2 regions of the Lentibacillus halophilus genome follow, and region 2 is predicted to be linked to the other one. Evidence: predicted binding sites of a transcription regulator. Region 2 holds the regulator's gene; the other holds the start of a gene.
What was found. The regulator NrdR, encoded in region 2, represses ribonucleotide reductase genes. The targets are predictions, from matches to a motif close to AACACNATATATNGTGTT.
Positions count from the first base shown of each region.

Region 1: a site for NrdR is predicted at 11,649-11,666, ahead of ACZ5Q7_RS10675 (vitamin B12-dependent ribonucleotide reductase). Genes of this name have one in related genera too.

Region 1 covers NZ_AP043750.1:2,163,125-2,179,910, reverse strand. Annotated here, with positions in the region: gene spoIIIAF (stage III sporulation protein AF) at 1-632, opposite strand, end outside; gene spoIIIAE (stage III sporulation protein AE) at 644-1,840, opposite strand; gene spoIIIAD (stage III sporulation protein AD) at 1,862-2,254, opposite strand; gene spoIIIAC (stage III sporulation protein AC) at 2,261-2,467, opposite strand; gene spoIIIAB (stage III sporulation protein SpoIIIAB) at 2,488-3,000, opposite strand; gene spoIIIAA (stage III sporulation protein AA) at 2,945-3,922, opposite strand; gene efp (elongation factor P) at 4,046-4,603, opposite strand; gene ACZ5Q7_RS10705 (M24 family metallopeptidase) at 4,618-5,682, opposite strand; gene aroQ (type II 3-dehydroquinate dehydratase) at 5,683-6,126, opposite strand; gene ACZ5Q7_RS10695 (YqhR family membrane protein) at 6,253-6,771, opposite strand; gene ACZ5Q7_RS10690 (SA1362 family protein) at 7,048-7,425, shown strand; gene ACZ5Q7_RS10685 (patatin-like phospholipase family protein) at 7,438-8,328, opposite strand; gene mntR (transcriptional regulator MntR) at 8,446-8,865, opposite strand; gene ACZ5Q7_RS10675 (vitamin B12-dependent ribonucleotide reductase) at 9,006-11,564, opposite strand; gene ACZ5Q7_RS10670 (rhodanese-like domain-containing protein) at 11,909-12,274, shown strand; gene gcvPB (aminomethyl-transferring glycine dehydrogenase subunit GcvPB) at 12,386-13,837, opposite strand; gene gcvPA (aminomethyl-transferring glycine dehydrogenase subunit GcvPA) at 13,830-15,179, opposite strand; gene gcvT (glycine cleavage system aminomethyltransferase GcvT) at 15,195-16,307, opposite strand; glycine riboswitch at 16,552-16,644, opposite strand; gene ACZ5Q7_RS10650 (DEAD/DEAH box helicase) at 16,784-16,786, shown strand, end outside.
Region 2 covers NZ_AP043750.1:1,922,387-1,939,172, reverse strand. Annotated here, with positions in the region: gene thrS (threonine--tRNA ligase) at 1-1,050, opposite strand, end outside; gene ytxC (sporulation protein YtxC) at 1,422-2,273, opposite strand; gene dnaI (primosomal protein DnaI) at 2,393-3,325, opposite strand; gene ACZ5Q7_RS09475 (replication initiation and membrane attachment family protein) at 3,337-4,689, opposite strand; gene nrdR (transcriptional regulator NrdR) at 4,730-5,203, opposite strand; gene ACZ5Q7_RS09465 (glyceraldehyde-3-phosphate dehydrogenase) at 5,464-6,498, opposite strand; gene coaE (dephospho-CoA kinase) at 6,602-7,201, opposite strand; gene mutM (DNA-formamidopyrimidine glycosylase) at 7,213-8,043, opposite strand; gene polA (DNA polymerase I) at 8,056-10,698, opposite strand; gene pnpS (two-component system histidine kinase PnpS) at 11,242-12,612, opposite strand; gene ACZ5Q7_RS09440 (response regulator transcription factor) at 12,612-13,304, opposite strand; gene mdh (malate dehydrogenase) at 13,483-14,424, opposite strand; gene icd (NADP-dependent isocitrate dehydrogenase) at 14,481-15,752, opposite strand; gene citZ (citrate synthase) at 15,910-16,786, opposite strand, start outside.

The DNA of each region.
Region 1 (16,786 bases), 240 kb from region 2:
CCCTCCCTTGCGATGGTCATTTTTTCCTTGTCTATGCCCCATACATCGTGTAATAAATTCTTAATTCCATTCGTGTCGATGCCGTTTTCATCTGATTCCGGTTTATCCCCATCTATGACAACATTTTCAACAACTGCGACTCCCCCTTCCCCTTCCTCTTCTTCTGTTTGTGGTTTTTTCAGATAAACCGTTATGTGTTCAATTTTCTTTTTCATGGCTTCATCCGTATCATCCACCTCTTTCGCAAATTGAGGGTCAATAGACGCAATTTGCTGCTCATAATTTTTCTCAAGGGGCTCATTCGCCAATTGTTTTAATTGGACAGCCATTTGTTTACCAATATATGCACGCTGAGAGGTTTGTATTTCACTTTTTTTCATTTCCATCGTGTTTTCAAGATCTTTTTTTTCCGGCTGTTCATTCATCATTTCCGTATAAGAGGCTTGCAGGGCACGTTTAACGTCCATATCAAACAAATAGAATACAGGTTTCAAAAAAATAAGAATCAAGATCAGCCCAACAATCAATTTGATGTATTTCTTCATCGATGTTGCCGGAATCATAAGGTCGACCACAGATGCTAACAGTAAAAACAGGATAATCTGTGTAACCCAATCAACCAAAGCGCCCATTGTTACGCCCCCTAACGCAGCAGAATGGTTATATTGCTTGCGGCCACCAAGATAACGATGGCAAGGAAAAACATGAATGTTACAACCAGTAACGATGCGAGAATAAACACTATATACTTGCTGATCGTATCCATAATGGAAATGACCGGCCCATCCCCGACGGGCTGCAATATAGCCGCCGCCAGTTTATAGATAAGTGCGATGGCAAAAATTTTGATTGCCGGGAATATAGCAATAAAAACTATAATGAGCACACCAGCCATACCAACAGCATTTTTCAAAAGTAGTGAAGCGCTTAAAATCGTATCAGCTGCATCAGTAAACGCTCGACCGACAACGGGGATAAAGTTTCCAGTAATAAATTTGGTCGTTTTCATCGCCACGCCATCCTGTACAGCACTGGTTGCTCCCTGAACAGACATGACACCGACAAAGATCGTTAAAAAAATGCCGAGTGTGCCCATGGCAACCTGTTTCATCAAATTCGCGAGTTTGGATACGCTGTAGTTATCATTTAACGTGCTGACAATCAGCAACAAGGCGGATAAAAACAATAAAGGCAGTATAAACTTTGATACGAGAACCCCGCTCAAATGAATAAGCGATACAATAACTGGCTGAAAAAAAGCCACCGTCACGACATTTCCAAGCGTTGCCATAATGCTTAACATCAAAGGAAGAAGGGCTATCATGAAACTACTCATGGTATTAACGGCATCACTGGCATAAGAAACAACTACGTAAAAACTGTTCAACGCGAGGAAAATCAAAACAATATAGACAATATAGTACGCTATTTTACTGACAGTAGTTTGTTCAAAAGCTGTATGAATGGTTTGTAAAATAACAGAAAACAACGTTAGTATTAACAATTTGCCGAGGAGCTTTCCGTTCAAAAAAAGCTCGTGCAGCAAAAACTCAACAAAGCCCCATAATATACTTTTAATGGAAAACGAACCATCCTGCTTAATGAACTCATAAATGCTTGTCTTTTCTAGTTCGGGGACATAGCCGCCATACTCATGTTCAAGCGTGTTCCAGAACGACCGAATTCCATCAAGAGAAATATCGTTTAACAGTGTATCCTCCATCTCAGAGGGCTTTTTTTCACTCTGATTCTTTTCGGCTGAAACTGGTTGTCCAATCAGGAATACCAACAAAATAAACAAGACACTTATCGCCCATTTCGTCTGTTTCACAGAGCACATCACCTCTTTTCCGGACAACGCCTATACGGATGAGACAAAGCGCATAATTGCTTCGGCCAGCGCACTGATGATCGGTATAGCCAACAGCAGAATAAATATTTTTCCAGCCATTTCAATTTTTGCTGCCACAGAAGCAAGCCCGGCATCCTTGGTCAAATTTGCCCCAAGCTCAGCAATGTAGGCAATGCCAATGATTTTTAGAATGGTCTTCATATACATTCCATCAACGTTTGCTTTCGTACCGAGCGATTCAATCAGCCGAAAAATCGCTCCGATTTCCTTAATGACAACAAGAAAAATCATAATTCCGGTAATAACGACCAATAAAAAAGCGTAGGACGCATTAATATCTTTCAGGATTATATAAAGAATGCTCGCAATGATACCAATGATGACAATTTGTATGATATCCATTACGCACTACCCCTGGAAAAGGAATACCGATTTTATCTGCTGAAACAGGTCTGCCAGTTGTTGAACAACCATGACCATGACAATGACAAAACCTACAACGGTTGCAAAATGGGCCATGTCTTCTTTTCCCATTTGTTTCAAAATGGTGTGAATAAATGCAACAATTATCCCTATGCCAGCAATTTGAAATAGTATGGATGCATCAATAGACATTAAGTGTGCTCCTTTCCCATCTAAATCAACAGCAACACGACAAATAAACCACACAATACGCCCAAGCTTTTCGCCATTTTTCCGTATTTGAATTGATTTTCTCTCGCCTCTTCCAATTGCCGGTCCAAATGATTGATGGTTAAATGAATCTGCTTTTGCTGGTGATCGAAGTCATGCTGACCGAGTGTTCTTCCAAACTGCTTGATAATTTCCCCTTCAATGGCAGACAGCGATGATGTTTCCAGCAAATCATTAACACATCGGTCCCAGACGTTATATAAGTCCATCCCTGCCTCATGCACGGAAATGTGCATGTTATAAAAAAACGTGCTTATGGGCTCCGGTATTTGCTTAGATATCGTTTCAAAAGCTTCCGGCAGAGGCAGCTGACTGTATAAAATTTCGGCCTCCAAAATTTGCAAAGCATTTTTCATTTGTCGTATTTGTTTGGGCCTTTCATGGAATGTTCGACTGATTTCAAATCCGATCAGCGTTGTTGTGGCGATAAAAAGAAGCGCGCCAATCCACTTCATCTTTGAAGCCCCCCGATTTCGTCAACAGGTTCTCTTCCTTTTGATTATAAATACGATGGATATCTCCGGGTCGTTTATCTCTATTCAACAAGACAAACCGCTCAAAGACGTCGTATTCAAATAATGGTTGAAGTGAGGGACGTTTTTTCAATTCCATCAATGATTCTCCGTGAATAGTGCAGATTACTGTTACGCCGGCATTAACAGCCTCCATAAGCGCCTGGGCATCAGATGTACTTCCTATTTCATCAACAATCAAAATTTCTGGTGACATCGATCGGATCATCATCATCATGCCTTCCTTTTTAGGACAGGCATCCATAACGTCGGTCCGTACGCCCAACTCATGCTGTGGAATGCCTTTTTTGGATCCGGCAATTTCCGAACGCTCGTCCACGATGCAGACTTTTCGAGCACGGGCATTCCCCCATCCCGTTCCGATCAGACGAGATATATCACGAATAAGCGTCGTTTTTCCTGTTTGCGGCGGGCCGATCAGAAGCGTATTGACGTAATGATTCCGGTACAGATATGGGATAAATGATTTGGCAGCACCAATTTTTTGTTTGGCAATCCGGATATTAAAGGAAGCAATATGCTGGATAGCTTTCACCTGTCCATGCATCGTATTTACTTTACCTGATAGTCCGACACGGTGACCACCTTCAATCGTTACATAACCTTCCCGGAGTTCATCTTCCATGCGGTATAAGGAAAACTCACTAAGTTGATTCACAACAAATAAACTGTCTTTCCGGTCCGGTCGCACGTGCCCTATCCACTCGGTGTGATCATCAAAAATCAGTTCCACAGGCTGTTGAATCCGAAAACGTATTTCCTGAATAAAGCCCCATTGGTTTGCGGCTTTATGATCGATGGCCTGTCTTATTCGTTCGGGAAACAATCGTAATATTTCTTCCATAGCATGTCCTCGCTTTAACAATAGCTTATTACTCAAATATATGACTGCTCCTTTGAATTATGACTTTGTACCATCATAAAAAAAACGGCCCTTTGTTTTGAGGACCGTTCTCTTTACAGAGTATTAAGCTCTGGATACGTATTTGCCTTCGGACGTGCTGATGAGCAATACATCGCCCTGATTAATGAAAAATGGGACCTGTACAACATACCCCGTCTCAAGGGTGGCCGGCTTCGTTCCACCACTTGCTGTATCACCTTTGACACCCGGCTCTGTTTCAGCCACCGTTAATTCCACGTTTTTCGGAAGATCAACACCGATAATTTCCCCTTCATATGAGGTGACCGTCACTTCCATGTTTTCCTTCATAAACTGGAGTTCGTCTTCGATTTGACTGGTTTGCAGTTCCAACTGCTCATACGTGTCGGTATCCATAAAGGCATGCGTATCGCCTGATGCATACAGATATTGCATCTTGCTGCTTTCAATATGAGCACGATTCACTTTCTCACCCGCCCGGAACGTCTTATCCTGAATATTTCCGCTCCGTAAATTCCGAAGTTTGGATCTGACAAATGCAGCGCCTTTGCCTGGTTTGACATGCTGAAAATCAATAACCTGCCAAATATCATTATCCACTTCAATAGTTAATCCCGTTTTAAAATCATTCACTGATATCATATCGACATCCTCCTTCAACCTACTTGAAGTCGTTCTTTTGGTGCTTCGGTCAGACGTTCATTGCCGGAATCGGTGATAACGATGTCATCTTCAATGCGGCAGCCGCCAACATCGGGAATGTAAATGCCGGGTTCAACCGTCACAACCATGCCTGGTTCCAATGTCTTATCCGAACGGAATGATAAGCCAGGGGCCTCATGCACTTCCATACCGAGCCCATGCCCAGTGGAGTGGCCAAAATAGTCACCATACCCCTGGTCATTAATATAATCCCTTGTCAGTGCATCGGCCTGCTTGCCGGTCATCTCCGGTTTCACACCATCAACACCGCGCAATTGCGCTTGCAACACAGTGTCATAAATAGCCGCCAGATCTGCTGAAATATCACCAACAGCAACCGTTCTCGTAATATCCGAGCAATAACCTTGGAATAAAGCACCATAATCCATAGTAACAAGTTCACCGGATTGAATCTTTTTATCCGATGCGACACCGTGCGGAAGGGCGCCACGATAACCGGAAGCTACAATAATATCAAAACTGGACGAATCGGCACCTTGTTGTCGCATGAAAAATTCCAGTTCATTGGAAATATCGATTTCTTTAACACCCGGCTTAATATAATTCCGGATATGGTCAAAGGCATGATCAGCAATGTTAGCCGCCTGTTTCAGAACATTCAGCTCATCTTCGGTTTTAATCAGACGCAAATCTTCGACTAACCCACTCACCCCGGATAGTTCAGCCATGAATGTTTCCTGATAAAGTTCATAATCCGAATAGGTGACATGATCTTTTTCAAACCCGAGATGATTCACATTCATCTGTTTTAATTGAGAATCGATGTCCTGATGAATCGGGTTGGTTTGTTTCACAACAGTAAATCCGACTGCCTGTTCGTTTGCTTGTTCTATGTAACGGAAATCGGTGATCAGCCGCGCGTCATGTTGACTGACAATGACCGCTCCTGCCGTACCAGTAAATCCGCTCAAGTATCTTCTGTTCACCGGACTCTTCACCAATATGGCGTCAATACCGGATTCCTCCAATTTTATACGAAGATCGTTTATTTTCCCCATTCAATCAGTCCTTTCCATTTTTTCCAAAAAGGCCAATGCAGCCAGTCTGTAGCTGTCTTTCCCAAAACCAACAATCTGCCCATAACATTCAGCTGCCAGCATGGACTGGTGCCGAAAAGCTTCCCGCCCATGCACATTGGATATATGAACTTCAATAACAGGTGTATCAATAGCCGCAATAGCATCACGCAAGGCAATGCTCGTATGAGTGTAAGCAGCTGGATTGAACAAAATCCCATAATATTGACCGTTCGCTTCATGAAGGCAATCCGTTAAATCACCTTCATGATTGGACTGAAAACTATCCATTTCGCCCCCGTATTGATGTGCCAGATCTATCAGTTCTTTCTCGATGGTCTGCAGCGTAAACTCTCCGTAAACGTCTTTTTCTCGTTTTCCAAGTAAATTAATATTAGGACCATTCATAAGTAAAAGGCGGTTCATTGCACTCATTCCTTTACCATTTCTGAGTAACTGTGGACTGTTACAGTTTATCATAAACAGAACCGTTTGAATAATAGTAACGCTTAAAAACCACTAATGACAGATGACTAATGGTAATGGCGATGTCTAACCTTGCTCCCCTTTACTCGCTTTTAATTGGTGCAATGTATCATTGTAGTCATACGAGATGGAATATCCGATAAAGGTGCCATATATGATATATAAACAGATAGTCGAAACAATCGTGTACACATTAAGGTCAACCAAAGGCGGAACATTTGAGAAAATAGGCTGCAGTAAATAAAAAACAATTCCCCACAATATCAACCCATATACAGCGCCCATTACGAATGTTTCCATTTTTTTAAAGAAGACATAATAAATAAACGCCACCCCTATGGATAACAACCCGGTTAAGACGATCGTCAATGCGTAGCCATGCCAACGTTCTGTCCATTCCTCGGATGTCCATGAACGCAGCAGATAGCTCCTCGGTGTCACTTCCGAAAAATTGAAATAATAAAGGACGATCCCAAAAAACCCAAATACCACGCCTCCAATAAACCCCGTCAGCAGTGAGCGGGACAACAGTGAGCGTGGTTCCTCTTCTTTATTCTGTTCCAGTTGTTTATCTTGATTTCCCAATTCATAACACCTCCACGCTTAGTGTGACCAATGGCAGAGAGATCCAATCATCCCTGTTGAAAATAATCGGTGAAGAAATAAAATTAGTCTTCCGGAAGATTTTTTAGTAAAATAGAAATTAGATAGCTAATGAATATTTTATAACAGACAGGCAACAATGGTAGCAGACGAATGAATTGGAAATATTGTTGATAATATTTCTGGCGCAGCTGATATTTATTGCTGAATCGTGGTATACAATGAATAAGCAGTGCTTTAATGAAAGGGGGAATTCACGTGATACGCGGTAAATTTTCTTTGGTGGTTTATGCGATTATTGGTCTTGCCATTATTGGCATCATCACACAGCTGTTCACCAATACTGCTTCCTTTCTGATGAGTATACTCACCATGATTGGACTTGCGGTTGTCGTTTTTGCGTTTGTTTACTTTATCTTTTTCCGGAAGAGCAGTGCTTCTTCCAGTGACGCCAAAAAATATAAACAGGCCGTGAAACAATCCAAATCAAAATACAGCCAGAAACAACCCAAGCCAAATGATACAACATCCAAGCAGCAATCCCCCACAACAAAGAAAAAAACGAATAAACGCGCATCTCACTTGAGAGTCATCGATGGCAATAAGTCGAAACGAAAAAACCGGGCCAGCTTTTAAACTGGACCGGTTTTAATTTGGCCACCGTTTCAGAAACAGACGAGCTTCTTCTGTTCCTGTCTCTATCAATTGTTTCTTGGTTTCATCCGGCAAAGCAAACTCGGTTGCATGAATATGGTCAACAGGAATAAAAATAATCTGATGCTGATCCGATTTGGAAACATACCGAGCATCATGAGCCTCAAGCATCGTGCTGAACAAGGCATGAAACATATCCAGTCCGTTCCCGATATTATGAGGTTCACATCCATCGGGATAACCGCTCAGTTTCATCCCTAACACCGGTCGTTCCTTCCGTTCTCTTCCATTTTCGAATATCCATAATGGAAAATTACTCAACAATCCCCCATCAACCATCAAACTTTTTCGTTTTTTATCACCTTGAAGTTTTTCCGGCATAAAAAAATATGGAAAACCTGCACTCATCCGAATAGCTTTAGCAATCGGAAATCGGTTCGGATCCATACCATATATACGTTGCAGATCATCCGGAATAACTACTAATTTCCCTAGTGAAATATCACTTACAACAACTTTCAGATAACCTGGCTTGATATCACGGAACGTATACACACCTTTTTGAGCCAGCAAATGGTCAATCCATTGTTCCAGTTTTTTGCCTTTATACAGACCAAGCCGGAAATAAAGGTTTAACCATTTGGAAAACGGAATGAAAAGAGTCCAAGCCGGTGGGTCCAGTAATTCCTGCAAATCCAGTTCCTCAACGATTTGCTCAATCTCATCAATGCTGAATCCGGATGCCAGCAGAGAAGCCATCAGGGCCCCTGCCGATGATCCAGCCACTCGTTCAAAGGTGTGATTATGTTCGGACACTTGCCTTATAGCACCGACAAGGGCGTATGCTTTGACACCGCCACCGGAGAACACACCATCAATTTTCATATTGTCATCTCCCGCCACTCTTTTGGAACATTTATGCTCTTCATCTATTCCTATGTTTATATATGGGAAAATGTGCGGGAAATGGATGGTGCCATGACAGATTAGTCGATGGTATAGCTATGCTTCACTTTCCTCATTGGTTTCTCTCAGATGATCCACTCGTATACTGTCCGCTTTAAAATATTGAATGAGATCACCAATGCGATCGATCGAGTTCCAGCTAAGATGATGTTCAATTCCTTCTACATCATCATAGATTTTATCACTGTCGACCCCGATTATCTCAAGAAATTCCTCAAGCAATTCATGTCGATAAACCAAACGTTTGCCCAATTTTTGTCCTTTGGCTGTTAAAATGAAGCCCCGGTATTTTTCGTAGTTGAGATAGCCGTCTTTATCTAGTTTTTGCACCATTTTCGTTACGGATGACGGATGAACCTCCAATGCTTCAGCTATATCGGATACGCGGGCATATCCTTTTGATTGCATTAAATTATGAATTTGTTCGACATAATCCTCCATGCTCGGCGTAGGCATTAAATCACTCATTTCATGGGAATATTTTTTATTTTATGCAACATTGTTTCTGTATAAAGCATACATGATCGGCGCATATTAGACAAGCTTTTATGCAGAAAAAAGGATCGGCTGTTATACCGATCCTTTTTTCTATAACGTTATAAACCACATTTCAACTGAGCGCCACAGCTCGTACAACTGTTGCAACCGCCTATTTCTTCAATGGTGCCACTCCGGCACACCGGACACGTATCACCAACGTCGGATCCAATAGTGACATTCGTTTTATCCAATTCCTGGATCGTATCCATAAGAACCACTTTTGGCTTTTCATCGTCAAAAAGTTCGGTTTGTTCCGTTGTCGTTTTTTCCTCAGCTTTCAATGTGAGTACTTGTGTATCACGGCTGCCATCAACATAGACCGTTCCGCCTTTTGCACCACCGTTATATAATCGCTGGTATACGTTTTCCACTTGATCAACCGTATACCCTTTCGGCGCGTTGACCGTTTTGGAAATGGAACTATCCACCCAACGTTGAATGACACATTGGGCATCCGCATGTTCTTCAGGCGTCAAATCCATGGCGGATACAAACCATTCCGGCAGTTCATCCGATTCCCGTTCAGGATGTTCATCAAAGTACTCTTGTACAATATCCGCTTTTACCTCGATAAATTTCCCTAAACGGCCGCTTCTATAATACGAAAAGGAGAAATATGGTTCCAGTCCGGTGCTTACACCCGCCATAGTTCCAGTGCTTCCGGTTGGTGCAACAGTAAGCAAATGAGAATTGCGGATTCCATGGGTGCGGATGGCTTCTTTAATATCCTCCGGCATTTTTTGCATGTATCCTGTATTGACAAATGCTTCACGCAATTCGTCGGTTTCTTTATCTGTTTCACCGACAAGAAACGGAAAGCTGCCTTTTTCTTTTGCCAGTTCAATGGACTCCCGATAGGCGGTTGTTGCAATGGCCTCAAAAATACTTTCAGCAAGGGCGTTGCCTTCCGCTGAACCATATTTTGTTTCACAATAAATCAAGAGATCATGGAGACCCATCACACCAAGTCCGACACGCCGTTCACCAAGCGCTTGCTTTTTATTTTCTCTAAGAAAATATGGCGTTGCATCAATAACGTTGTCCTGAAGCCGCACACCAGTCCTTACTGTTTGTTTCAACTTGTCAAAATCCACTGTTTTCGTTTGTTTATCCGCCATTTCAGCCAGATTGACCGCAGCCAGATTACAGACCGAATAAGGTGCAAGCGGTTGTTCACCACATGGGTTGGTGGCTACCACTTGATCACCATAGGCTTGAGCGTTAGTCAGTTCATTGGCATTATCAATAAAGAAAATACCCGGTTCAGCTGAATAGGTTGCACAAATATTAATCAGATTCCAGAGTTCCTTAGCCTTTATACGGCGATAAACACGAACACCATAACCCATTGCTTCCCACTTTCGGACATCACCGACGTCATGCCAATGTTCGTTATAATCACGCATTTCCTCGGCCGTATAATTTTCAACATCCGGAAAACGAAGTTCATGGTCCTCATCATTTTCCACGGCATCCATAAAATCTTTTGTAATGCAAACCGAAATATTGGCGCCAGTGAGGAATTCAGGATTATGAACCGTATACGTTCCACCGGTCAACAGTTTCTCTTCCGCTTCACGAATGGCCGCTTGGGTGAAACCACCCTGCCCAGGCATGGACCGATAATTGACGATACCCTGATACAAATCGGCTTCTGTTTCAGTCAGCGGTGTAAATTTAAGCTTTTCTTGAGCCAATTTCTTAATATGCTCATCGTCTGTATTTTCAATAAGATACCGCAAAATTCTCGGGTTTTGCATCTTGGAAATAATAAATTCAATAATATCCGGATGAGAATCAACAAGCATAATCATTTGGGCTCCACGTCTTGATCCGCCCTGCTCCACGAGATGTGTTAATTTAGCGATATCATCGAGCCAGGATACCGATCCGGATGACTTGCCATTCACCCCTCTGGCCAGTGTGTTTCGGGGTCTGAGGGTGGAACCATTCGTACCGACACCCCCTCCCCGGGACATAATCTCCATGACTTGCTTGCGATGGTCCGAAATGCCTTCACGGGAGTCTTTTATATATGGCATGACATAACAATTGAAATACGTGACATCCGTATCCGCACCGGCACCATAAAGAACGCGTCCGGCAGGGATGAAATTCATGGATTTCAATTGCTGGTTAAATGCTTCAAACCACTCGTCCTGTTTGTTTTTCGATGTTTCCACTTCTGCCAATCCTTTTGCATTTCGTTTGGCAATCTGTTCATAATAAATCTCCAATGGTTTATCAATCACATCAAAAAAGCGCCGCACAACACCTGTGGATGCTTCTTCGTCATCGTCAAGAGCCGAATGAAATTCCGGGGTCACATGAATATCAGCTTTATAATTGTCCCAATCGATGGATTGAACAAAGCCCAGACCGCGCGCCGGAAACTTAGGATCCGCTTTAACGGTGAGAACAACAAAATCCCCAGCTTTCAGTGTCCGCTTACCCGTATCTTTAAATGCATACCGATCCAGCATAACGAGTCTGGAAACACCTTCGTGAGTCAAGGTCATATCGTTGGTAACCGGATATACTTGCGGAAATAGCTCTATATCATTATTTAGTGATGGCACATCGATGGTTTGCTGAAAATCAGCAGCAGTCGACATAAATGAAATCACTCCTTTATATGGTTGTTCGTCATGAGTGCTTTATCATGCTATTACATTCAACATATCATACTCCAATCTCAAAAAACAATATGTAGTGTTTAAACAAAAAATATATACAATATATTGATAAAAAAGAACGATGATAATAGGTATGCCAAAGGTATGAAAGAATAAGTATATCAAGATGATAAAAGGGTAAGCAAGCTTATTTCGACAAGAAAACCATTTTCATGATCTTTCGTCTTTTTTTTGCACCTGACCTTACGCAAAAAAGACTTTGAAAAACTACCGAATAAAGCCTATAATGGACTTGAAAGTATGGTAATGACGGAGGATCGATTATGGAGTATTTGATTATAATAGCTGTTGCACTTTTAGCTTTTATCATGTTCCGCTTTTTCAGGCAACGAAATTTTTTAAAAACCTTGACTGAAGATCAATTCCGACAAGGTTACCGTAAAGCGCAACTTATCGACGTGCGTGAACCAAATGAGTTTAAAAAAGGGCATATACTCGGCGCCCGAAATATTCCGTTGACACAGATGAAACAGCGGCTTGTAGAGCTCCGCAAAGATAAGCCGGTCTATCTTTACTGTCAAAGCGGAACAAGGTCGGCCAGAGCTGCTCAGCTACTTCACAAAAAAGGATATCAGGATTTAAGCCAGCTAAAAGGCGGTTTTAAAAAATGGACCGGGAAAGTGAAATGATCGAATAAACGCAGAACCAGTCAGTTTGGTTTTAAACAAACAAAAAAGGACGGGGGACAAGATCCCGTCCTTTTTTGTTTGATCTAAGCGATGCAGACCGCATGTATTAGGTTAATAACGCAATATTGGTTTACGCGCTGCTGTCGTTTCGTCCAATCGTTTAACAGATGTATGGAACGGTGCTTCCTGAACCGATTCAGGGCTATTTTTCGCCTCTTCAGAAATAGTATACATGGCATCAATGAAACTATCCAGCATGTCTTTTGATTCGGTCTCCGTCGGTTCAGTCATCATCGCCTCTTCCACATTAAGCGGGAAATAAATCGTCGGTGGATGATAGCCATAATCCAGCAAGCGTTTGGCTATATCCAATGTCCGGACCCCCAATTTTTTCTGATTTTTTCCCGACATTACAAATTCATGCTTACAATGCTGCGGATATGGCATGGCATATTCGTTTTCCAGCATACGCATGAGGTAGTTTGCGTTCAAAACGGCATACTCACTAACCTTTTTAAGACCCTCAGCTCCCATGGTACGAATATAGGTATAAGCCCGTAGGTTTATTCCAAAATTTCCATAGTATGGTTTAATTCGGCCTATGGACGACGGACGGTCATAATCAAAGAAGTATTCACCATTTTGTTCGACAAGCAGTGGTTTTGGCAGGTACGGTGCAAGTTCGCTTGTCACGCCGACAGGGCCTGATCCCGGCCCTCCGCCGCCATGAGGTCCGGTGAATGTTTTGTGCAAATTTAAATGCACAACATCAAAACCCATATCTTTCGGCCGTGTATAACCCATAATGGCATTCAAATTAGCCCCGTCATAATACAACCGTCCTCCTGCACCATGAACAATCTCAGCCATTTCCACAATATCTGTTTCAAACAAGCCAAGCGTGTTTGGATTGGTAAGCATGAATGCGGCTGTCTTTTCATCAACCACACGTTTTAAATCATCCAGATCAACCAATCCGTGTTCATTTGTTTGGACAGTTGCCACATCAAACCCGGCAACCGCAACGGAGGCAGGATTGGTTCCATGAGCAGAATCCGGAACAATCACTTTTGTCCGATTATAGTCGCCATTAGCTTCATGGAAAGCCCTGATCATCATCAGTCCGGTCCATTCACCCTGTGCACCTGCTGACGGTTGTAGAGAAACAGCATCCATGCCCGTTAACTCTGCCAGAGACGTTTGCAAATCATACATCATTTCCATGGCTCCCTGAACGGTTTTCGGATCCTGGTATGGATGTAGTTGACTAAAGCCATTAAGTCCTGCCACGTCCTCATTTATTTTCGGATTGTATTTCATAGTGCAGGAGCCAAGCGGGTAAAAACCGGAATCAACCCCGTAATTTCGATTCGAGAGCGCGGTGTAATGACGCATAATCTCCAGTTCACTCACTTCAGGCAAATCGGGTGCTTCTGTCCGGATATAGACATCCTGAAATTCGCTGTCCAAATCTGTTTCCGGTACGTCAAGCATTGGTAAACTATAACTGGTTCTTCCTTCCTGGCCGCGTTCAAAAATCAAAGGAAAGTCTTTATTAGCCATGAATATCCCCCAATTCATTTACAAACGTGTCTATCTCCGCTTTTGTACGGATTTCTGTGACCGCAATCAACATATGATTCTGAAGTTCCGGGTAGGCCTTCTCCAGATCATAGCCACCGATGATACCATGTTGAAAAAGTTTTTCATTAACATTGGTGACATTTTCCGGCAATTTGACAACCAATTCATTAAAGAATGGTCCGTCAAAAGCAGCTGATAGTCCTATATCCTCCAATTTTCGTTTTAAATAGCGAGCCTTTTGCATATTCAAAACAGCCATGTGTCCAAGACCATGTTTTCCGATTGATGTCATTGCGACCGAACTGGCAAGGGCGTTCAGTGCCTGGTTGGAACAAATATTGGATGTTGCCTTATCACGCCGGATGTGCTGTTCTCTTGCTTGCAATGTGAGGACAAAACCACGTTCCCCCTCTTCATCCGTCGTTTGACCAACCAAACGCCCGGGGATTTTACGTTTTAATTTATCGGTTGTTGCAAAATAACCGCAATGCGGTCCGCCAAACTGCGCTGGGATTCCGAACACTTGTGTATCACCGACAGCAATGTCCGCACCAAAGTCCCCCGGAGGTGTTAGGTATCCCAGTGCAAGTGGGTTACTGGAAGTGATAAACATCGTCTTTTGCTGCTGGCGAATGATGGCATTGATGTCCTGCATAGGTTCCATTTGACCGAAAAAGTTGGGATATTGAACGACAACCCCGGCTGTATGGTCATCCACTTCATTTTCCAATTGCTCGATATTCGTTTGTCCGCCAGTATAATCAATTTCGACAACATTCAGATTGTGCCCTTTTGCGTACGTGTGAATGACGTCTCTTGACTCCGGATGAACGGTTTTTGATACAACGATTTTTTTTCGTTTGGTCTGTCCGGCACTCAAGGTGACTGCCTCAGCCAACGCTGTCCCTCCATCATATACAGAGGAGTTGGCCACATCCATGCCGGTAAGCTCGCATATCATGGTCTGAAATTCAAATATGGCTTGAAGTTCACCTTGAGACATTTCTGGCTGGTATGGTGTATATGCTGTATAAAATTCTGATCGTGAAATAACATGATCCACAACGGATGGGATGCCATGATCATATACCCCGGCTCCAAGGAAACAGCTGTATTCGCTTAAATTGGCATTTTTGGCAGCCATTCCGGCGAGTTCTTTTTTTAACGAATGTTCATTGGCCGGCTTTTTCAGATTTAAATCACCGGAAAACCTTACTTTCTCGGGAATATCAGCAAATAGTGCATCTGTTGAATCGACCCCGATAACATCGAGCATTTCCTGCTTATCTGTTTCGGTCATAGGCAAATAGCGAAATTCCATTTGGAAACCTCCCTTTTATTCATCCCGTTGATAGAACGGTGTTTTAACAACAACAGCTTTGCATTTTCGATTGCGCACTTGCACAAACACTTCTGTTCCAAGTTGAGTGTAAGTGCTTTCCACGAGAATCAGTCCGATATTTTTTTTCAAAGTCGGCGACTGAGTTCCTGTCGTTACAAAGCCAATTGTTCTGTCCCCATCCAGCACGGTATACCCTGTTCGGGGGATGCCCTTATCGATCATCTCAATTCCGACTAATCCTCTTGCCGGCCCCTGTTCTATTTGCTTTTTCAACGTGTCTTTTCCGATAAAATCTGCTTCTTTATTGACTTTAACGGCAAAGGACATGCCTGCTTCCACCGGTGTAATTGTTTCCGAAAGTTCCTGGCCGTATAATGGCAGATTCACCTCAAATCGCAACGTGTCCCTTGCCCCGAGGCCTGCTGGCACTATGCCGTATTCGTTGCCCGCTTCAAGAATCATGTTCCATAAATCACGAGCTTTAGCTGCATCAAGATATATTTCAAAACCATCTTCTCCCGTATAGCCGGTACGCGAGACAATGGCTTCGGCATCAATAGCCGAAAAATATACCGGATTGTCAAAGCGGAAAAATTTAATGTGACTCAAATCCGTTTCCGTCAGCTTTTGGAGGATGGTTTCAGCCAATGGTCCCTGCAGGGCAAGCTGGGCATAATCGGCTGAGACGTTTTCAATCGATACGTTCTGGCTCTTGTCTTTTTGACCGGTCAGCCATTCAAAGTCTTTTTGGGTATTGGCCGCATTGACAACAAGCAGGTATTGATCATCATCAAGCATGTAAATGAGAAAGTCATCTGTTGTGCCGCCATCCTCATAACACATAAACGTGTACTGGGCGCGGTTTGGAGTCAATCGGGAGATGTCATTGGTCACAACATATTGCAAAAACGCCTCACTGTCCGGACCTTCAATCAGAATCTCTCCCATATGCGACACATCAAACAGTCCGGCCTGCGTTCTCGTCGTATGGTGTTCCTGTTTGATGCCGCTGAATTGAACAGGCAGTTCCCATCCGCCGAAATCAACGGTTTTGCCACCTAGTTTGGCATACTCTGGAAAAAGCGGTGTTTGTTTTAACGCGCTCATGTCTTTCACTCCTTATAAACATGTTAAATAAAAGACAAACTATTCCAACAAATCAAATGAATAAACCCCACTTGATGGGCTTTTCCCCGGCAGACATTTATGTTTTTACATAAAAAACAGAGATTTCTCCCGTCACCGGGGAAATCTCTGTCCTTCAACCAGAAAGTTGTACATTTTTGTCAAAACAAAAATGCTTGCTTCGTGGGTGGTCCACCATACTATTGGCGGACACTCTCCAGAGTCGCGTCCTACAAGAGTCTTTTTGCCTGAGAGATTCACGTAATATGTTTGCTCCTTCGGCGTTACTGTACACAGTAAGCTCTCCCCTTGTATTCATTCGCATCATGATATGCATTTTTTTGGTTACACTATGTATTAGATAATATACGTCTCAAGTATGTAATTAAATGCATTATACCATAGGTCCCTTCACAAAAATAGGGATGATCACAACTTTTTGAAAAAGGAAGTATAACATG
Region 2 (16,786 bases):
ACTCCAAAGTTGATTTTTGTAAACCATCATGTGATGCGGGCAGTTCATCGGTCGCAACACCAAATCTTCGTTATCCATTTCCATTGCCGGGAACATATCGTCCTGGTAATGATCCCAATGACCGCTTGTTTTGTAAAGGTCGACACTGCCAAGTACCGGAGTATACACATGATCATAGCCCAAGCGTTCTTCCAGATCAACAATGTATCGTTCAATCGTGCGACGAATGGTCGCTCCTTTTGGCAGCCACAGCGGCAGGCCTTGTCCGACTTTTTGAGAAACGTCAAATATTTCTAGTTCCTTGCCAAGCTTGCGGTGATCGCGTTCTTTTCGTTCTTCTAGAATACGCAGATGCTCGTCAAGTTGCCCCTTCTTTTCAAAGGCGGTGCCATAAATGCGCTGCAGCTGTTTGTTATTGCTGTCCCCACGCCAATAAGCCCCGGATACACTCAACAGCTTGAATGCTTTTATTTTGCTTGTGGATGGAACATGAACACCGCGACACAGGTCAAAAAACTCTCCCTGTTGATAAATGGTTACCTGTTCATCTTCCGGAATATCGTCAATAAGCTCTATTTTTAATTCATCGCCAATCTTCCGAAACATTTCCTTAGCCTCGTTGCGTGTAACTTCCACACGTTCTATTTCCAAGCTTTCGTCGATAATCTTTTTCATTTCTTTTTCAATCTTAGGCAAGTCTTCCGGCGTCACAGAATGGTCCATATCCATATCGTAGTAAAAACCTTCTTCAATCACCGGTCCGACACCGAAGTTAACATTGCCGTACAGTCTAGTGACAGCCTGTGCCAACAGATGTGCAGTAGAGTGGCGCAAGATGTCCACTCCTTCTCTATCCCCATAGGTAACAATCGCAATTGTGCCACCATGGGGCAATTCCCGCCGGAGATCCATTAACGTATCGTCCAATTTAATGGCAAGGGCTTGTTTTTTCAATCCCGGTGAAATAGAAGCGGCGATATCCTCTCCTGTTGTCCCTGCCGGAAACGGTTTTGTCGTTCCGTCCGGAAACGTAATCATTACTTGTTCCATCGTTCATACTCCTTCCATTTCTCATGAGTATCATGCATCACACGTAAAAAAGCACCCGTCCCTCTGCATCATTGAAGCAAAGGGACGAGCGCTCACGTCACGTGGTTCCACCCTATTTTCCGCAATAAATATTACGGCTCATTGATCATTAACGCAGATCACACGCTGCTGTTTACTGCATAGGTTCCACAACAGAGTTCAAAGGGGGTGATCATTTATCCGGTCAGTGGAAGCTTCCAGCCAATGACCTCCTTCTCTTTGCTGCCGGAGGCAAATGATCGTGTCCTTATCGTCACTTTTTATTGGGGGTAACATCATTATTGATTATATTATAGCGTCCATTCCGGCTTAAATCAAGTTCTATATTATGTTTACGTTAATGAATATGGAAATGGAAAACGGCTCATTGGTTGAAATTTGACCCGCTCCTGAAAGATATTAATAATGGACATTGTTTTGGCATCCGACGGGCTGTCTCCGTAGATATTGATCGTATCGGGACACATGGCAATGAGTGGCGCCAGATTCCATTCATTTTCATCAAGACCGACCATATAAAGCGGCTTCTTTTGCATGATAGTCCGTAATTCCATCGTTGAAAACCGTTTTCCTTCCGGCTTGTAAAATGAAAATGGCTCACCCTGGAGAACGTGGACTTCATGGTACATTGAATGGCATTTTCCGATATGGTGACGCAGCATGTCAATAAACGCTTGGTGATCTTCTTCACGTTTAAATTCATCTATGGCAAGTCCCACATAATCAGCCAACTGATCTTTAAACATTTTTGATTGAAAGTTGACAATGGAATCAAAGTGAACCGCTCCGGAGTTTTTAATGTTGGCAAAAAAAAGCGCATAAAGCAGTCGACATGGATCCTTGTTATTTCTTATGATCTGATCATCGTCAATATCTCCCGTGACAATACGGTAGGACAAATCCATGATACGTTCGGTTTCATCCATATCTGTATAATAATAATAATCTTTGATGATGCCGTTGAGCATAGCCGTCAGCCGGTGCGATACAAACACACCGACCATTGCCTCGGCGATTGTTTCCATCAGATCACTGCCGGGAACTTGATAATCCAGCTGTAAATGATTCCCCCATTCCCTATTGTTTTTCCAGTGAAGTTCAATCTTTTTGTTGATTTGAAAAAGATACTCACAAAAACGGATGGCTTCTTTATCCGATTCAAAATACACTTCAAGCAAATACATCACCCTCATCCAAGACCAAACTGTTACATTATATGGACATCACTACAGAATCATGTATAATCCATGAAAACTAGTAACGAGTATTGTCCAAATGATCAAGGAGGGGTTGTAAAGGCGTGTTATTGATCACGTCGGTTTTTACCGGCAAGTTTGACGTCCATACTAACCTGCTTAATCCGTTCGATAATCCGTCCCGCTTTCACCGTTTCATTGCCGCCGCGGTTCGTCGTTTCCATTTGTTGTTCAAGCTGACTCAAACTGTAGTTGGAGGTAAAAAACACGGGTTTATTTTCCATCATTCGGTATTGCAGAATCGAGCCTAGTATTTCATCCCGGAACCAGGGTGACTGAGTTTCAGCTCCGATATCATCAAGCATGAGCACATCAGCCTCTTTAAAGTAGCTGATTTTTTCATTGATTGAGTCATCTTTAATAGAGCTTTTCATTTCCCGTACCAATTCAGGCATATAAATGAGCATGGATGATAAGTTATACTCTTTCAACGCGTTAGCTAGTGCCCCCATCATATATGTTTTACCAACCCCGAATGCGCCGTGAAAATAAATGCCCTTTGCCGGCAATTCATCGCTGATTTTATTAAGAAATAGAAGCAACTGACGAATACCTTCTCCGCGCTCCGCATCATGGTCAATATCACTTATCGTCGCGTTCAATATTTCTTTTGGCATGTACAGACTTTGAATTAAGCGTTGCTGTTCCCACTGTTTTTCCATATCGATCCTATTATGACATTTTTCATATACTAGATTGATGTCACCGTTTTCCGCTTGAAGAACCGGGGAATACCCTTGCAGCATGTTCACACACTGCCCAAATGAAGCACATTTGTCACACTGCTTGGACTGTGTCTTATATTCATGAAGCTTAATAAGATGTTTATCCACTGCCTGCTGTGTGAGCTGGGAGTTTTGTGACAAAAATGTCTGTATCTCCGGGTTATTGAGCACTTCCTCCCGCACACGCTGATAATTTTCCTTAAAGTTTTTATTTTGCTGCATCCATTTTTTTAGTTCGGATTGTACTGGCTTCATGTGAATCATCCTTATGATTGACTATTCCTTTTTCCGGAAAACTTTTTCAACAGCTGCTCTGTTTCATGCCACTCGTCGTCAGAAGTGGTATGCTGCTGGACAGTTTCCGATCCGGTATCTTGCTGTTTCTTTTTCCTTTCGGTGAACCAGTCGGGGACCACATCATTGGATGTTGATTTCCGCCCGGATTTTTTTCTGTTCTTACGTTCCTGATGTTGCATTTTTTCATGTTTTGCAAAGCGCATGGCTTCTTTTGCTGTCTGCAAATTCGCACGTGACCAGTGGCTGGCGATCGTTTCCATATAGGCTTTGGACAATTTCATGTTGGATTGAAGCAATACATAATGGATTAATACATTCATGACCGGAGACGGCAATCCTTGAGTTGTCATCACCTCCCGGATCACTTTCAGATCTTGACTAGAGGCCTGACCCCCATTAGATAAATCCTCAAGAAGCTGTTTCGGCGTTATCCGTTCCAATTCCGCAATTAACTGATCCTCTTTTGTTTCAAATTGTTGTACCGTTTCAGCGGAGGTGGTGTCCGGTTGTTTTTCCGTCAGCCTGACAGTTCCCTGATGATTTTTGAACAAATCATGGCATGCGTCTTTGAATTCGCTGCGATTAAGTTTGTTGTCTTCAGTCAGCGCCCATAGCACAGCTTTTTCCACCTCATAGTCCGGTAAATCATACACACTCATCATTTGTGCAATCAATTGCCGGTTCGACTGGGTCAACACTTGATCTTTCGGAATCATACGTTGTTGCAGCATTTGTTCCATCCATGAAAAGTCCGGTTCTCCAACCCAATCAGATGACTCTTCATTTAACGCGTCCGGTTCCGATCCCTGCGTCTTACTGTCCGGAGTAATGGTTTGAAAAACATCGTGAAACGAAGCTGTCATATTAACACCCTTATTATTATACGGACGTTTGACATAATGATCTTTCAACTTGTCAAATTTGGCTTGTCCGATGTGATGATACAAGAGTTGCGCAAGCATATCATCTGCAAAAAATCGGGACGGAGCAAACGGTGGGTGTAGCTCATACGTATACGTGTTATAGTCGTCCATCTGTTCCTGGAATGTTTTTAATAAACCAATTCCTTCTAGTTTTAATCTTGCCCGGTAAAGGTCATCCAGCGGCATATTCATATAATTCATCAATGTATGATGCGTCTGCACTGTTGAATCCAGATGCATTTCGATGTCATTTAACAGCGTCATATATAATGCCATTGCCCTGATGCCGATAAGCGGCTGGTATAAATGGGTCAGTGCATTTGAAAAATCGGCCGGCAATTCTTTCTCGAGTATCACCCGATACCCATCAATGGGTACTATTTTTCCAATATCATACATGGCACAAACCCTTTCCCTATATTAACCGTATTCCCTGTTGTTATTGATTATTTTGTTCTCTGTCCGTTTTGATAAGATCTTTTAATTCGTCCAAAAAAACAGAGATATCCTTAAATTGTCTGTAAACGGAAGCAAAGCGAACATATGCCACTTCATCAATGGTTGAGAGCTGCGTCATAACCATTTCACCCACTTCATTGCTTTCCACTTCTGAAATGCCTTCGTCGCGCAGTTCTTTTTCAACTTCCAGGGCTATTTCTTCAATGGATTCAAGCGGAACCGGTCGTTTTTCGCATGCTTTAATAAGCCCACGTATCACTTTTTCACGGCTGTATTCCTGTCTGGTGCCATCCTTTTTCACAATAATAAGCGGTACCTCTTCAATACGCTCAAACGTGGTAAACCGATATCCGCACCGTTCACATTCCCTACGCCGTCGAATGGACTGTCCTTCTTCAATTGGCCTTGAATCCAACACTTTTGTATTTTTGTTCTGGCAGTTTGAGCATCGCATGTTGTTTGACTCCTATCATCGTTGAGCAGACTGCTACGAACCTTCATAAGCAGTCACATTCGTTTCGTATAACACCATTCAAATATATATTATGATCAATTGTTTTGATTCTCTATTATATTACTATATTATAACATGATGATCATGGTTGAAGTAAATAAAGTGAAACGTCGTTTTTTATTTCACACTGATTATTGATCCAATAAAAAAGATTGACACGCTCTTTCATAAAAGCAGTCAATCTACTATGAAGTCCATTATCAGCGGCTAACTTCCATTTGATCATGACAAATGTGGCTTCCGACATGTCTGGCAAGGTCCGTCACCCGTCTGGAATAACCCCATTCATTATCATACCAAGCCAATATTTTTATTTTACGGTCATCCATAATCATGGTTGACAAACCATCAATGATGGCAGAATACTCCGTCGTCGTGTAATCAATGGAAACGAGTGGTTCATCGCTGTATTGGATAATGCCATTCATTCCATTCTTCGAGGCGTTCCGGAACAAATCATTAACCATTTCTTCTGAGACGGATTCTTCCACATCCATAACCAAATCAACAAGTGATACGTTTGGTGTTGGAACCCGCAGTGCTGAGCCGTGGATTTTCCCATTTAAATGCGGCATGACGTCTCCAAGTGCTTTCGCTGCACCAGTGGATGTCGGTATAATTGATTGTGTGCAACCACGGGCACGGCGCAAGTCCTTGTGAGGGTTATCCAGATTCTTTTGATCGTTCGTGAATGAATGAACCGTCGTCATAAGCCCATTGATAATGGTTAAGTTTTCATCCAGAACCTTGACAACTGGAGCAAGACAGTTCGTTGTACACGATGCGTTGGAAATAACATCATCGGTTTCAGGGTCATACATATCATCATTAACACCCATAACAATGGTTTTATCAATGTCTTTCCCAGGCGCAGTAATAACAACTTTTTGTGCACCTGCTTGAATGTGACGGCCTGCGTCTTCTTTTGTTTTAAATTTGCCCGTCGCTTCGATCACAATATCAATATTATAATCGTTCCATGGGAGTTTTTCAGGTTCACGCGAATGGACGATAGCGATGTCTTTTCCGTCTATCTCAAGGCTGTCGTCAAGCGCTTTCACTTCCCTGCCAAAAATACCATGAACGCTGTCATATTTAATAAGATGTGCTAACGTTTCAGGAGGGTAGTTTGCATTTATTGCCACAACCTCTAATTTATCATCCGTTACCGCTTGACGGAAAACCATTCGTCCGATGCGGCCAAAACCATTAATTGCAATCCGGGTCTTATTCATGTACGATCCTCCTATTATGTTATACTTATCAGTGCTTTATATTAAATAGTATAACATAATTAAGGGTGAATGTGACAACTTTTTTCGAATTCATTTACATGGATTATATGATTTCCCATGATTGAAGCAATGCTTCCATCTGCTCGAAGGATGCTTGTTTCGTTTTGTTATTATCAATAACAGCATCGGCCAACGCTGCTTTTTCGCTGACCGGCATTTGGGAATGTATTCGCTGATACGCCTCTTTTTCAGAATAACCGTCACGTTCCATAAGACGGTTTAATTGTACGTGCTCATCAACATAGACAACAACGGTCTTATCCACATAATGAGTCAATTTGCTTTCAAACAACAATGGGATATCCAAAACAACACATGTTGCCCCCGATGCGATTTCAACATCTCTTTTTTCAAGCATTTTTTCTCGTACAGCGGGATGCACCATACGATTTAACTGTTGGCGTTTTTCTTCATCAGCAAAAACAATCGCGCCTAATTCGTCGCGGTTAATGGTTTGGTCTTTCCGGAGAATTCTCTCCCCGAATGTTTCCACAATCTGATCATACGCTTTTTCTCCAGGCATCACAACATCTCTGGATAATTTATCTGCATCAATAACTGGAATACCGAAATCGTCAAACATTAACGAAACAGTGCTCTTGCCACTGGCAATACTACCGGTAAGTCCGACTGTCAACGTCATTTGTAAGCCCCTCATTTCATTTTTTGGCAGGAAACACAAACGTGTGTCCCGCGGTCACCGATTTTCATTTTGACGATTGCCCTGCCGCACATTTTGCAAGGGTCACCATCCCGGCCATATACAAACAAACGCTGTTGAAACATTCCTATATCCCCCTGTGAATTAACATAGGAGCGAATAGTCGTTCCACCTTGATCAACAGCCTCCCGCAATGTTGCTATAGACGCTTCCCAGATGGCTTTTGATTCCTTTTTCTTTAGTTTGTTCGCTTTATGCAACGGGTGGATATTGGCTTTAAACAATGTTTCATCAACATAAATATTGCCGAGACCGGCAACAACCGTTTGATCCAACAATACCGTTTTTACAACTCTTTCCGTTTTTTTCAGCCGCTGATACAGATATTCCGGTGTGAATGTTGCATCGAACGGATCCGGCCCCAATTGGTTCAGCGGCTTATGGCCCCATTCATCCCCTTTAGCAAATAGATGCATCGTTCCAAATTTGCGCACGTCGTTATAACGCAGCTCCTCCCCATTGTTAAACGCAAAAATGACATGGGTATGCTTGGGAACCGGTTTATGTGCAGGGTGAACACCGAATTTGCCTTCCATCCGCAAATGGGAGACTAGCACCACATCGTCCAGCTGAAATAGAAGAAATTTACCTTTCCGGGTGATATCCCGGATGGTCTGCCCAATGAGCTGATACTTAAACTGATCGGTATCATCCGGACACTTAACGATATTAGACCAATGAACAGTTACGTCAGCAATCGTTTTATGAATACAAAGCTGTTTTAATGTTTCTTTGATGGTTTCAACTTCGGGCAGTTCCGGCATGTTATCTTCCCCTTATTTGGCATCAAACCAACTGTCGCCATATTCGTATTCAACTTCCAATGGTACATCCAAATCTACGGTGGATTCCATGACAGCTGGTACCATTGTCTTCAGAGAGTCAATTTCTTCTTTCGGTGCTTCAAGAATTAATTCGTCGTGCACTTGCAAAAGCATACGTGCGTGCATGTTTTCATCTTTTAATGTGTGATTCAAATCGATCATGGCTCTTTTAATAATATCGGCAGCACTTCCTTGGACAGGGGTATTCATAGCCGTCCGCTCGGCAAAAGAACGCCGGTTGAAATTCCTGCTTGTGATATCCGGCAAATAACGTCTTCGTTTCATCAACGTCGTCACATATCCTTGATGTTTGGCTTGTTGAACAATATCATCCATATATCGTTTAACATCCGGATAACTTTCAAAATAACGATCAATGAACTGCTTCGCTTCTTTGCGTGTAATCCCAAGACTTTGGGATAAACCGAAATCACTAATGCCATATACAATCCCGAAGTTGACTGCCTTAGCCTGACGACGCATATTGTCTGTTACATTATCTTTATCAACGTGAAACACGTCCATGGCCGTCCTGGTGTGGATATCCAAGTTATTCCTGAATGCCTCTACCAATTTACTGTCGTTTGCTATATGCGCTAGAACACGCAGTTCGATTTGCGAATAGTCTGCTGCAAACATGATCCAGTCCGTTTGGGAAGGAATAAACGCCTGACGTATTTTGCGTCCTTCCTCCAGCCGGATGGGAATGTTTTGCAAATTGGGATCAATCGAGCTTAACCGACCGGTCTGAGTCAGTGCCTGATTGAAACGGGTATGGATTTTTTGAGTGTTCGCATCCACCACCCGTAGCAATCCAGTCAGATAGGTAGACTGCAGCTTACTGAGCTGTCTGTACAGCAAGAGTTTCGGAATAATGTCATGCTCATGCTGCAGCTGCTCCAGAACGTCAGCGGCGGTCGAGTAGCCGGTCTTCGTCTTTTTAATGACTGGTAACCCTAACTTTTCAAACAAAATCGGACCGAGCTGTTTTGGTGAATTGAGATTGAATTCTTCACCAGCCAAATGATGAATGTCTTCTTCAAGATCCTGCAAACGCTCCTTCAGACTGTTGTCCATTTCCCGCAGGCGTTCGGTGTCGACTAACACTCCGGTATATTCCATTTCACCCAAAATAAGAGCAAGGGGCAACTCCAGTGTCTTTAATAATTCATATTGTTCATTGTCTTTCAGCTGCGTTTCCATATCCTCTTTTAACCGGAAAAGAAGGCTCGCTTTACGAACGATATGGTCGCTTAATTCAGCCTGTTCAGGTACGTTCATTTTGGCGCCTTTCCCGTACACTTCTTCGTCAAATAATACATCGGTTTCCCCCAACCGACGGGCAATGGTTGGAATATCATGATTGTTATCAGCGGGATTAAGCAAGTAAGACGTCAGCAACATATCAAAGACAATTCCCTGGATGTGAATGCCTCGGTTTAGTAAAGCAACCAACGTTTTTTTAGCATCAAAAACAATTTTCTGTTTGCTGCTGTCCTCGACCCATGTCTGAAACAAATGGGAATTCAAAGCAGTTTGTGTAGGAATAAAAAAAGCATTTGTCGCATTCACAATCCCGATGCCTTCTATCTCAGCATAATGGTAATTGTCTTCAAGCATCTCCAGTACCAGCGCCGATTTATCGCCAAGCATGTCTTCAGTAACATCATCAGCAATCACGTAAGAAATAGCGCGGAGTTCTGTTTGTTCGTCGTCTTCTTCAACCGCCTGCTCACTATTTATCCGGCTCAAAAGCGACTGGAATCCCAAGTCCTTAAAGATGGCTCGGACATCCGCCTGCGCATAGCCACTATACGCAATATCATCTATCGTCACGTCAATGGGGGAATATTGATCGATGGTGACAAGCTGTTTGCTCATAAAAGCTTCTTCTTTATAATCATCCAATTTTTCTTTTAATTTGGCACCGCTCACCTCATCCAGCCGGTCATACACGTTATCGACTGAATGAAATTGTTTCAGAAGTTTGGTGGCTGTTTTCTCACCAATACCAGGAACACCTGGGATATTGTCCGAATTATCCCCCATCAATGCCTTAAGGTCGATAAGTTGATGTGGGGTAATGTCCATTTTTTCTTTCATAAAAGCAGGGGTATACGGTTCAACGTCACTGATTCCTTTTTTGGTTAAATGAACGGTGACATGCTCCGATACAAGCTGAAGCAGATCTCTGTCTCCGGAAATGACCGTGATATCCCATCCTTTTTCCTGGGCCTGGTTTGAGAGTGTACCGATAATGTCGTCCGCTTCATATAGTTGAAGCTGATAGTGAGCTACGTGAAATGCATCCAAGACTTCTTTCAGAAGTGGAATTTGTTCCGACAGCTCCGGTGGTGTCTTTTGACGTCCTCCTTTATATTCCTTATAGGTTTCATGACGAAATGTGGTTTTTCCAGCATCGAAAGCGACAAGCAAGTGAGTCGGCTGTTCGTCCTCCAATATTTTTAGAAGCATATTCGTAAAACCATACACGGCATTGGTATAGACACCTTTTTCGTTATTTAACAGCGGCAGTGCAAAAAATGCCCGGTAAATCACACTGTTGCCATCAATCAATACAAGTTTGTTCGACATACGTCAAATCCTCCGATCCGTGTCTGCCTGGTAAATATAGTTTATCATTATCCATGCCTGATTCAAAAGATTATCTCCCGGTTTTCAGACCAGTAAAAGAAATCATTTACAAAAAACAGAAACGAGGCTGGGACAAAAAACGTTTAGTCAAATAAAAATCCGAACTATGATTCGAAAAAACCTGAATCAGTTCGGATTTTTCGTTTAGCGTAGGAAAAACACGGAGATTCCTGCGGGATGAAAAGCCTAGATAAGACCCCGCAGTGCGATAAGCACAAAGCAAAGCTTCCATGAGTAGGCTTCGACCTGCGAGGAGCGTAGGCTTCGACGAATAAGCTTGCAACGCGACGAGCACGAGGAGGCTTATCAGCGCCCGCGGCAAAGAAGACACTGTGAAAGCGACCAAAGAAAGCTTGAACAGATGTCGCGCTTGTGCCTGGTAAGGTGAAAGCGCAGTGTTTTTCCGGAGCGATGGCCACACCTTAAATATATCGTTCGTATTTAGAAGCAATTTGTTCAGTCTTGTCCCAGCCCCGCTTTGTTTTATTTGGGCAAGTAAACATGAAACGTTGACCCGTTATCCGGTTCACTTTCAACGGATATATGGCCATCATGAACTTCCACAATATGTTTTACAATAGCCAAACCGAGTCCCGTTCCACCTGTATTCCGGCTGCGGGCCTTATCCACTCGATAAAATCGTTCAAAAATTCTCGGGATTACTGCCTGGTCAATGCCAATGCCATTATCGGACACGGACACATGAACATATTCCGTTTCATCAAACACGGTTAGTATCACCTCGCCATTTTCTGGTGAATAATTGATAGCATTGGTCAGTAAGTTGATAACCACCTGTTTGATTCGCTCCCTATCGCCTTGCAACGTAATCCCTTCCTGAACATTCATCTCCATGTTAATCCCTTTTTGTTCAGCACGATGTTGAATAATTGGAATAATCTCTCCTGTCAATTTATCCATATGCACCGTTGTTTTGGCAAGTTTGAAATTATCTTTTTCCAATTCGGATAACGTCAGCAGGTCTTCAATTAACCCTTGCAGACGATAGCTTTCGTCATAGATGATGGTTAGAAAACTATGCAGTGTTTTTTTATCATTCATCGCCCCATTCAGCAATGTTTCGGCAAATCCTGTAATGGAGGTGATCGGTGTCTTCAGTTCATGCGATACGTTGGCTACAAAATCTTTTCGCATCAATTCAAGTTTCTTCAGATGGGTGATGTCATAAAGCAGCAACACGGCGCCTTTCAGCATATTCCGTTCATTAAAAATGGGCGCACCAATGATCTCAATATACCTTTTATCGACGTCAATGACTTGTGTAAACGATTCAATAATATTTCTTTCATACAGAAACGTTTGTTGAACAGTTTCATGAATCGTTTCATTTTCCAGCACATCATAGTATAAAAAACTGCGGTAATCCCCGGATTCGCCACCGAACATAGATAGAAATTTCCGATTCACCAAATGGATATACCCTTTTCCATCCAGTAAAACAAGTCCGCTCTGTGTGTTATCAATTACCGTGGACAATTGCTCTTCCTTCATTTGTTCTTGCATCCGAAATTCACTTAAATTCCGTGCCAGTTCATTTAATTTGTTATTTAATTCACCAATATTACCGCTTTCTGTATGTTGAATACGGGTTCGATAATTTCCTTTAAGGAATTCATTCACAGCTTTTGTAGTTTTTTTGATGGGTTTCATATATTTTTCATAAACGTGTAGCATGATTATAAGCAAGCCTACGTATTCCACAATCAAAATTGATCCGAGAATAATATACTCGTTTGTCAGTAGGCTGATGATCGCACCTGTTGCAATCAATAGTATAAAAATACTCGCATGATAGGCGGCCAATGGTTTTGTGAATAATGGACGCAATCGCATTATGTTGGTTCCTCCAATTTATACCCCAGTCCCCTTATGGTTTTAATATAGATTGGTTTTCTGGTATTCGGTTCAATTTTTTCCCGCAAACGGCTGATATGGACATCAACGATACGGGTATCACCTGCGAAATCATAATTCCAGACTGCACGTAAAAGCTGCTCACGTGATAAGACATTTCCTTTATGTAATACAAGATAATGTAATAACTCAAACTCCTTTTTGGTAAACGTTAGAAGTTTTCCATTCATTTCCGCTTCATACCGATTTGGAAAAATAACAAGACTGCCTATGTTCAATGAAGCGCCGGAAATTTTGTCAGTCTTTTCAGTCCGTCTTAATATCGCTTTCGTCCGTGCAGTGACTTCTTTCACACTGAAAGGCTTGGTCAAATAATCATCTGCGCCAAGCTCTAAACCGAGAACTTTATCAAATTCATCATCTTTGGCCGTCAACATCAGAATCGGTGTGTCAATCTGTTTGTAACGCAAATGTCTGCATACTTCCCTCCCGTCCATTTCCGGAAGCATCAGATCAAGTATGATTAAATGATAGGTTTCTTTTTCTGTTTTTCGGACTGCTTCTTTTCCGTCATATGCCGTATCCGTTTCAAATCCTGACTGTTCCAGGTTGAATGTCAAAAGCGTGACAATGGATGATTCATCATCAACAACCAAAATCCGTTTTTTCATGACACATTCTCCGTTCCCCATCAGCTTAGTTGTTTTCATCTTACAATGAACAGGAAATGATGTGAATAGATCGTAACAGAAAAGCCATGGTTATGCTAGTGATGAATGGTTGCATTCGGTATATAGAAAAAGCTTCTCTCTACTTTGAAGAAGGTAGGAGAAGCTTTTCCTATTATTGTCATGAACGAAGCACATCAAGTACATTTTTTACGGTTTCGGCTGACCGGTCCAACGCTGCTGTTTCATCATCGGTCAGATCCAATTCAATGATATCTTCCAGACCATTCCCGCCAATAACTGTTGGCACACCGAGATAAATGTCACGATAACCATACTCCCCTTCGAGATAGGCAATGGATGGAAGGACGCGCCGCTGATCTTTCAAAATGGCTTCAGCCATAACGGTGAGGGAAGCGGCCGGTGCGTAATAAGCACTGCTATTGCCCAATAGACCGACGATTTCTCCGCCACCTTTGCGTGTGCGCTCAACAATGGCATCAAGGCGGTCTTGAGAAATCAGCTTGTCGAGCGGAATACCGCCTGCATGGGAATAGCGAATCAATGGAACCATGTCATCGCCATGACCGCCAAGGACAAAACCAGAGATGTCTTTTACGGACAGGTTTAATTCCTCTGCAATAAACGTGCGGAACCGCGCTGTATCCAATATGCCGGATTGACCGATCACCCGTTCTTTCGGAAGTCCGGATTCTTTAAATACCGTATAAGTCATAGCATCCACCGGGTTAGTCAAAACAATAATAGTCGTCTCCGGTGAATGAGCAACAATGTCCTGCGTGACGGATTTCATGATTTTGGCATTTGTGTTAACCAAGTCGTCACGACTCATTCCGGGTTTTCGCGCGATACCGGCTGTAATGATAACCAGATCGGAACCTGCTGTATCTTTATAATCCGCCGTTCCGATAATGTTGGCATCAAATCCTTGAACAGGACTTGCTTCTTTCATATCCAGCGCTTTTCCCTTTGTTGGGTCTTCCTTATCCGGAATATCCACTAATACAACATCACCAAATTCTTTTTGTGCCATCATCAGGGCAGTGGTGGCGCCAGTGGATCCAGAACCGATGACAGTTATTTTCTTGCGTCTAATAGACATAGTCTTTCACCTTCCAATAAGAAAATGTAGTATGCCGAGTGCTCCGGATTTGACAGTCAATTCATATTTTTGATGAGTTCATCAGCGAATCCACTTGTTTTCACTTCAGTAGCCCCATCCATCATACGTGCAAAGTCATAAGTAACCACTTTGGAAGCAATGGTCTTGTCCATCGCTTTTGAAATCAAGTTGGCTGCTTCTCTCCACTCCAGATGTTCAAGCATCAATACCGCTGACAAAATGACGGAAGATGGGTTCACTTTGTCCATGCCGGCATATTTAGGAGCTGTGCCGTGGGTTGCTTCAAAAATGGCATGACCGGTATCATAGTTGATATTCGCTCCCGGCGCAATACCTATACCGCCGACTTGTGCAGCCAGTGCATCGGAAATATAATCCCCATTTAGGTTCATCGTTGCAACAACATCAAATTCTTTTGGACGGGTCAGAATTTGCTGCAAAAAGATATCGGCAATGGCGTCTTTTACAACCAATTTGCCGGCAGCAACTGCTTCATCTTCCGCCTTGTTGGCTGCTTCTTTGCCTTCTTTTTCAACAATCCGGTCATACTCTGCCCATGTAAAGACTTTGTCACCATATTCTTGTTCGGCAACTTCATAACCCCATGATTTAAAGGATCCTTCCGTGAATTTCATAATATTGCCTTTATGTACCAAGGTGACATTTCGGCGACCTTCCTTAATGGCGTAATCAATGGCAGCACGAATCAGGCGCTTTGATCCGTCTTCGGATACCGGTTTAATACCAATGCCGGATGTTTCAGGAAAACGGATACTATCAACACCCATATCATCCTGCAGAAAACGGACTACTTTTTCTACATCTTCAGTGCCTTTTTGCCATTCGATGCCAGCGTAAATATCTTCTGTATTTTCACGGAAAATGGCCATGTCTACGTCTTCTGGATGTTTAACCGGGGATGGAACACCACTGAAATACTGTACCGGACGCAAGCATGTAAACAAATCCAATTCCTGGCGAAGCGCAACGTTCAACGAACGGATGCCACCGCCGATTGGTGTTGTGAGTGGTCCTTTAATAGCAATTTTATAGTCATCAATGGTTTGAAGGGTTTCATCCGGAAGCCATTCACCGGTTCGATCATACGATTTTTGACCGGCATAGACTTCTTTCCATTCAATCTGCTTTTCACCGTTATAAGCTTTTTCAACGGCTGCCTCAATCACGCGGCGTGCCGCTGCCCAAATATCCGGACCGGTGCCGTCACCTTCGATAAAAGGAATAACCGGGTGGTTGGGAACATTCATTTCACCGTTTTCAACAGTAATTTTTTCACCTTGTGTCATTAAGATTACCTCCTGTTTAATTTCATACACGTTCATTTTACCATAATGTCAGGTATCACGGTAAAACCTTGATATACCAAACGGATTGGCCATACAATAGCCGGGCTTTTTTGATATGGCATCAGCCCGGCGCTGTATGATTAAGTTCTCAAAGGTTTCAGCGATTTTCAATGGGAATATAGGTCTGTGTTTCTGGTCCGACATATTCAGAACGCGGACGGATCAGGCGATTATTATCGTATTGTTCCAGTATATGAGCCAGCCAGCCGGATACACGGCTTGTTGCAAAAATAGGTGTAAACAGGTCGTGATCAATACCCAAACTGTGATAAACCGATGCGGAATAGAAGTCAACATTTGCCGGCAATCCTTTTTCTTCTTTGATGTAGTCTTCGATCGAAACCGACATGTTATACCATTTCGGTTGTTCAGTAATTTTTGTTAACTCCTTCGACATTCGTTTTAAGTATTTCGCACGTGGGTCACCATTTTTATACACCCGGTGGCCCATTCCCATAATCTTTTCTTGATTGGCCATTTTCTCTTTGACGTATGGAATCGCCCTGTCTTCGTCACCAATGTCTGTGAGCATCTCCATCACACGCTCATTGGCTCCGCCGTGCAGCGGTCCCTTTAATGCCCCGATAGCCGCGGTCACACCGGAATAAATATCCGACAGTGTTGCAACACACACGCGCGCTGTAAATGTGGATGCATTCAATTCATGATCCGCATGCAATATTAACGCCTTATTGATGGCTTCTTCCTCGATGTCTTTCGGTTTCTCGCCATTCAACATATACAGGAAATTGGCCGCAAAGCTCAGATTTTCCTTTGGTTGGATGGGTTCTTTGCCTTTGCGGATGCGGGCAAAAGCCGTTACGATCGTTGCAATTTTAGCCTGCAGGCGCACCGCTTTTCGCTTATTGGACGCTTGTTCCATCACATCAGCTTCATCGTCATGCAACCCCAATATTGATACAGCAGAGCGGAGAGCAGCCATTGGATGAACTGTTGATAGATCATATGAATGT